Coraliomargarita algicola: one gene and its partner. The protein of the gene in region 2 interacts with the protein of the main gene of each other region in a pairwise test. Links are inferred from orthologs where the notes say so. Each region holds a gene or a part of one and is shown on either strand. Other genes may lie near its edges.

What was found.
Region 1: the proteins of ligA (region 2) and leuS interact in binary tests that used the Escherichia coli proteins (3 or more experiments, as listed by UniProt). The link is inferred for Coraliomargarita algicola from one-to-one orthologs.

What each region holds. Positions count from the first base shown.
Region 1 is NZ_CP138858.1:4,310,936-4,314,250, forward strand. Bases 69-3,165 are described here. They hold leuS (leucine--tRNA ligase), read right to left. Parts: upstream 2,859-3,165; coding sequence 279-2,858; downstream 69-278. Other genes in these bases: SH580_RS17730 (FecR family protein), read right to left, coding at 69-276; SH580_RS17740 (hypothetical protein), read left to right, coding at 3,114-3,165. Also shown: more of SH580_RS17730, read right to left, coding at 1-68; more of SH580_RS17740, read left to right, coding at 3,166-3,315.
Region 2 is NZ_CP138858.1:4,523,062-4,526,226, reverse strand. Bases 127-3,073 are described here. They hold ligA (NAD-dependent DNA ligase LigA), read left to right. Parts: upstream 127-574; coding sequence 575-2,572; downstream 2,573-3,073. Other genes in these bases: SH580_RS18655 (IS4 family transposase), read right to left, coding at 2,766-3,073; SH580_RS18665 (sulfite exporter TauE/SafE family protein), read right to left, coding at 127-375. Also shown: more of SH580_RS18665, read right to left, coding at 1-126; more of SH580_RS18655, read right to left, coding at 3,074-3,165. UniProt on the Escherichia coli protein: DNA ligase that catalyzes the formation of phosphodiester linkages between 5'-phosphoryl and 3'-hydroxyl groups in double-stranded DNA using NAD as a coenzyme and as the energy source for the reaction.

The DNA of each region.
Region 1 (3,315 bases), 210 kb from region 2 along the record:
ACCTTCGGGTTGCAGCACTTTATGTGGTTTCGTTGCCACCGCTTGGCCCGAGGCATTCGATGCCTGGACTAAGCCGCTACGACTGGTGATGATGGCACTGCCCTCTATCATCGTTTGCGCCGGCAGTGCTGGCACTTTACAGAGGCAGAGTGCGGCGATAACGTATATGAGAGGGCGAGCTCGTTGGCTGGTCTCGCGGGCAAAGGCAAGCAGGCGTCCAGCGGCTGTTGTCGCCGGACGCCCAGAGTTTGCATGCCGTATCCTGCAATTAGTCATGACTAGACGGCCACGATATTGACGATCTTGCCCGGCACGTAGATCTCTTTCTTAATCGTCTTGCCGTCGATGAAGCCCTGCACGCGCTCGTTGGCCTTGGCGGCCGCGATGGCATCGTCCTTGGATACATCGGCGGGCAGTTGTGCGTCGCCCCGATACTTGCCGTTGACTTGGAAGATGATTTTGACGCTGTCCTCGACGAGCTTGCTTTCATCGTATTTCGGCCAGCCGGCTTCGACGATGCTACCTTCGTGCCCGAGGCGTTGCCAGAGTTCTTCGGCGATGTGTGGTGCCAGAGGGGCGAGCAGTTTGATGAAGTCTTCGACTGCTTCGCGAGGCAGGGCCTCCGTCTTGGCGAGTTGATTGATGCAGATCATCATTTGCGAGATCGCCGTGTTGAAGCCTAAGCTGCTGTAGTCTTCGGTGACTTTCTTGATGGTGGCGTGCAATACGCGCTCCGTTTCGGGATCGAGTGCGTCGCTTTGACCGATCTTGAGTTGGAGCTCGCCATCATCGGCTACCACCAGGCGCCATGTCTTGCGCAGGAAGCGGGCGATGCCTTCGATGCCCTTGGTGTTCCAAGGCTTCATCGCTTCAAGAGGACCGAGGAACATCAAGTAAAGACGTAGCGCATCGGCTCCGTAGCTTTCGATGATGGTTTCAGGGTTGACCACATTACCGCGGCTTTTGGACATCTTCTCACCGTCTTCGCCGAGGATAATGCCTTGGTGAAAGAGTTTCTTAAAGGGCTCGGGATCGCTGACAACGCCGATATCGTATAGAATGTGGTGCCAGAAGCGAGCGTAGAGCAGATGGAGCACCGCGTGCTCGGCCCCGCCGATGTAGAGATCCGGGGTGCCCCAATACTTTTCTTTTTCAGGGTCGATTAGAGCCTCGGTGTTTTTCGGGTCGACGTAGCGCAGGTAATACCAGCAAGAACCCGCCCATTGCGGCATGGTATTGGTTTCACGGATCGCGGGGACCCAGCCGTCCTGGGCCTCCGTGGAAGTGGCGCCGGTCGCGGGGTCGATGAAGACATGTAGCCAATTTTCGGCCTTAGAGAGCGGGCTTTGTCCGTCCGGAGAGGGGGTGTAGCTCTCGACTTCGGGCAGTTCCAGTGGGAGCTCGGCTTCGGGCAGGATGATGGCGTAGAGCAGCTCGCCGTCGACTTCACAAGTGACGGGGCGCTCCACAGACTTGAGAGAGTCATCGACCAAGTCGTAGTTGCTTTGACTGAGCCATAGCACTGGGAAAGGTTCGCCCCAGTAGCGTTGACGTGAGAAGAGCCAGTCGCGCAGCTTGAAGTTGATGGTCGCCTTACCGCGATTATCGGCGGCGAGTTGTTCGATCACCGCATTTTTGGCCGATTCAGAGTCCTTGTCGCTTTGTTCGCCAGAGTTGATCAGCTTGCCAGGGCCGGTGTAAGCTTCGATGAGTCCTCCGTCCGCGTCCTTCTCAGCTTTGCCGCCGTCGTCGATGACTTGAATGATTTCGAGCCCAAACTCTTTGGCGAATTCAAAGTCGCGCACATCGTGTGCGGGCACGGCCATGATCGCACCCGTGCCATAGGTCATGAGCACATAGTCGGCGACCCAGATAGGGATTTCCTTGCCGTTCACCGGGTTGATCGCTGTGGCACCGGTCCAAACACCGGTTTTGTCCTTGGAGAGTTCGGCGCGTTCGAGGTCGGATTTGCTCTTGGCCTTTTCGACGTAGGCGGCGACCGCTGCTTGATTTTCAGCGGTGGTGATGGAGGCGACCAGCGGGTGCTCCGGAGCGATGACCATGTAGGTGGCTCCATAGAGCGTGTCGGGGCGTGTGGTGAACACCGTCAACTGTGAGTCGTGCCCTGCGACATCGAAAGTGATTTCTGCCCCTTCCGAGCGGCCGATCCAGTTCTCCTGTAGGCGCTTCGTAGAATCGGGCCAGTCGAGGTCTTTGAGCCCGGCGATCAGGCGTTCGGCGTATTCAGTGATGCGCAGCACCCATTGGCGGATCGGGCGACGTTCGACGGGGAAATTGCCACGTTCAGAGCGAGGGCCTTCGGGGGTGTTGAGCACTTCCTCATTGGCGAGCACGGTGCCGAGTTCCGGGCAGAACCAGACCGGTTTTTCATCTACGTAGGCGAGCCCCTTCTTGAAGAGCTGCATGAAGATCCACTGGGTCCATTTAAAGTAGCCAGGGTCGGTGGTATTGACTTCGCGGCTCCAGTCGTAGGCGAAGCCGAGTTGGCTGAGCTGCTTGGTGAAGTTGGCCACATTCTGCTTGGTAGTGATGGCCGGGTGGGTGCCCGTCTTGATAGCATACTGCTCTGTTGGCAGGCCAAAGGCGTCCCAGCCCATGGGATGCAGCACATTGAAGCCCAGTGCCTTTTTGAAGCGCTTGAGGGCATCACTGGCAGTGTAGCCCTCGGGGTGGCCGATGTGTAGCCCTGCGCCCGAAGGGTAGGGAAACATATCCAGCACATAGAATGTGGGTTTGTCTTCGAAGTCTTTAGCTTCGTAGGTGTGGTTTTCTGCCCAGTATGCCTGCCACTTGGGCTCGATGCTGGAAAAGTCGTATTCTTTGGTCGTTGTAGCCATTTTTAGAAAACGGCGAATTAAGAAGGCCGCTTTGGTGTCCGTCAACGAAGGAAAGGATGTTTCAGCACCTGAGAGGCGACTTATCGAGGAATCTTGGATTGCTTAGGCTGAGCTTGCATGTGCTTTGTTGATTGCATCTGATTCGGCTTATTATCAATATTTTGCTGATGAATTAATTCCCCTAATGCTTGTGGCGTGTCTGGTGTTGCGTTACGTTTGCGTGTATTTTTTATGTTTCAGTTGTTTAGGCACAATATGCTTGGCTTGATATGGCTCTTCTTGGTTGGGATCGGAATTGCTTGGCTATGGGTGTACAGTCAAACCCCGGGTGGCTTCGGTGAGGTGCCGGACGTCTGGCCTGAGAGCAGCTCGCTAGAGTTAAACGGGAGTCATTTTCAATTGCTGATGTTCGTGCATCCACAGTGTCCATGTTCGCGTTCCAGTTTAGGAGAATTGG
Region 2 (3,165 bases):
CAAACGACTGAAGCGGGCAGTGACCTGCCGATACAATTTCCCCAGCCAAATCGGCTTGGGTAAAAAGCGATCCAAGCGAAAGGCCACCATCAAAAAAAACAGCACTAAGATCCACGGCAGATAATTCAGCCAAGAGCTCTCAACAGAGCGGATCACCACTGAGCCAAAGGCCCCCGCCAGCGTGCCGACCAGTGCATACGAAAACAGCTTGGCCAGATGGTAGCAGGTCAAGACCAGCTGCGGGCTGGCATCTTGTGCCTTTGTCGGCGCAAAGGCGCACGATAAGGGGCCGCACATCGCGACGCAGTGTACGCTGGTGATGAGCCCCGCAATCAAGGCCGTGTATGCGTTGTAAACTGTCTGGTAATCAAACATCTGCTTAACAAGATCCCATAAAACACTACAGAATTGCCGAATACAGATTGATAGCAAGTCACATCAGTATAATCAGATTAATGATTCTGCCTACAATGATTCTGCCGAGGAAAAACAACAGCAAAGCCTGAACACGGAGTTTTAATATAACTCAAAGATCGCAGCTTTACACCAAGCCATTCACAGTTTCACTTGCGCCATGGCTGATCCGCAGAAAACAATTGCCCGACTACGCGCCGAAATCGCAGAGCACGACCGTCTCTACTACAAAGAGGCGCAGCCCAAGATCGACGATCAGGCCTACGATCGCCTCAAGGCCGAGCTGGCCCAATTAGAAGCCGCCAACCCGGAATTTGACTTCGGTGCCGCCCCCTCGCCCACTCAAAGCGTGGGCGACGACCGCTTGGAAGCCTTTGAGAGCTACCGTCACCGCAAACCGATGCTGAGCCTGGATAATACCTATAGCTCGGCAGAACTGATCGAGTTTGGCCAACGACTGCTCAAGCGCTTTCCGGAGCAAGCGCTCACCTATTTGGTCGAGCCCAAGATCGACGGTGTCGCCGTCAGCCTCAGCTATGAGGACGGAGCACTCGTGCGCGCCGTCTCCCGTGGCAACGGCATCGAGGGTGACGACATTACCTCCAACGTGCGCGGCATCCGCGGCTTACCGGACAAGATTCAAGGCGCACCCACCGTGCTGGAGGTGCGCGGCGAAATCTACATGCGCCACCAGGAATTCGAGCGCATCAACGCCGCCCGCGCAGCGGAGGGGCAAGCGCTCTATGCCAACCCACGTAATCTCGCCGCAGGCACCATCAAATTACTCGACCCTGCCGAGGCCCGCAGTCGCCAACTCGACATCGTGCTCTACGGCATCGGAGCTTGCGAACCAGGCAACTATTTCAGCACACAATCCGAGATTCAGCAAAAACTGAAGGAATGGCAGTTCCCGGTGCTGGAGAAGTATTGGCTCGCCGATGATATAGAAAGCGCCTGGAAGTGCATCGAAGAACTGGATACACTGCGGCAAAATTTCGCCTACCCGACCGACGGCGCGGTGGTCAAACTCAACGACTTCGCACAACAAGAAGAAGCTGGCTACACCTCCAAAGCACCCCGCTGGGCGATCGCCTACAAGTTCGAAGCCGAACGCGCCGAGACTTTACTCAAAGAAATCAGCCTCCAGATCGGCCGCACCGGCGCCGTTACCCCCGTCGCCATTTTAGAGCCGGTGCAACTCGCAGGCACCACCGTCTCACGAGCCACCTTGCACAACGAGGACGAGATCCAGCGCAAAGACATTCGCCCCGGCGACACGGTGCTGGTGCAAAAGGCCGGCGAAATCATCCCACAAGTGCTCAGCGTCAATCTCGCGAAACGCCCCGCCGACAGCCAGCCTTTCATCTTTGGCGAACACCTCAAAGCGCTCGGCATCGAGGCCGAACGCGACCCCACGCAAGCAGTATGGCGCATCGTGAGCAAGGACGACCCGATCCGCCAGCAACGCGCGCTGGAACACTTCGCCAGCCGCGCTTGTATGGACATCGAAAACCTCGGCAGCGCCGTCGTCGAACAGTTGGTCAAGCGCGGCATGGTCCAGACCCAAGCCGACCTCTACACCCTGACCGAAGCGCAATTGCTCGAACTAGATAAGTTCGCCGAGAAGTCGGCTCAAAATCTCATCGCCGCGTTGGAAGCCAGCAAGCAGCGCGAGCTCTGGCAACTCATCCACGGGCTCGGCATCCCGCACGTGGGCAAACAATCCGCCAAGGATCTCGAAGCCAACTTCGACTCGCTCGAAGCCATCGCCAGCGCCACCGAAGAACAGCTCGAAGCCGTCGACGGCATCGGCAGCATCATGGCGCAGAGCATTCACGCCTGGTTTGCCGACAGCGACAACCAGAGCCTCATCCAACAACTCAAAGCCCACGGGCTCAATTTTGAAAGTGCTCGCCAAGCCCAAGCCGACGGCGTGCTCGCAGGCAAAACAGTGGTGCTGACGGGAGCCCTACCCACCCTCACCCGCGACGAAGCCACTAAAATGATTGAAGCCGCCGGTGGCCGCACCAGCTCCAGTGTCAGTAAAAAGACCGACTATGTGCTCGCCGGCGAAGCCGCCGGCTCCAAATACGCCAAAGCCGAAAAGCTAGGCATCGCGATTCTAGACGAAGACGAGTTCAAGCAACTAGTCGGTTGAATTTGAGAGATCTACGCAGACAAGTTGATTGTCACTTCACGCATTTAGAGCGTTTCTCAAAAGTAATGACGTAAATCGTATTATGAAATGAAGAAATCTAAATGAACCGCCTCATGCCCCAAAGCGCTGAAGCGCTCACTCTTACAAAGGAAACGCTCCCTAAGGTAAGAGTAACGGCTTAAGCCCAATGTCTTTAAGGATTGGTGACTTCTATAGTTTTGACAACTCGTTTTGACTGGGCAACTTTAGTTTTTGGCCAGTCTTTTGTGGGTTGTCGTAGGGTTCTGGGGCAAGTTCTAGGTCTTCGTTTTTTAATAACGGCATCATATATAAGATCATCTAAGAGTCGCTGTATCCACTGAGCCAGCGCTTGCGGGGTGATCAAGTCTGCACCGACTTGCAGTAGCTCGCACAGTGCGGCTGTCTTGTGCAAAACCTTGGCAAAGCTGATGCGCAAGGGCTCAACGCCTGCGGCAGAAGCGACGCTTTGGCGCTGCTTGGCGATCAGCGCGGCCGCTAAGAGCATCGCGAGCACTTCTTGGGCTGCGGTTTGCGGAGTGAGTGCGTCAAGTAGTTCTCCGCGGGCGTGCAGG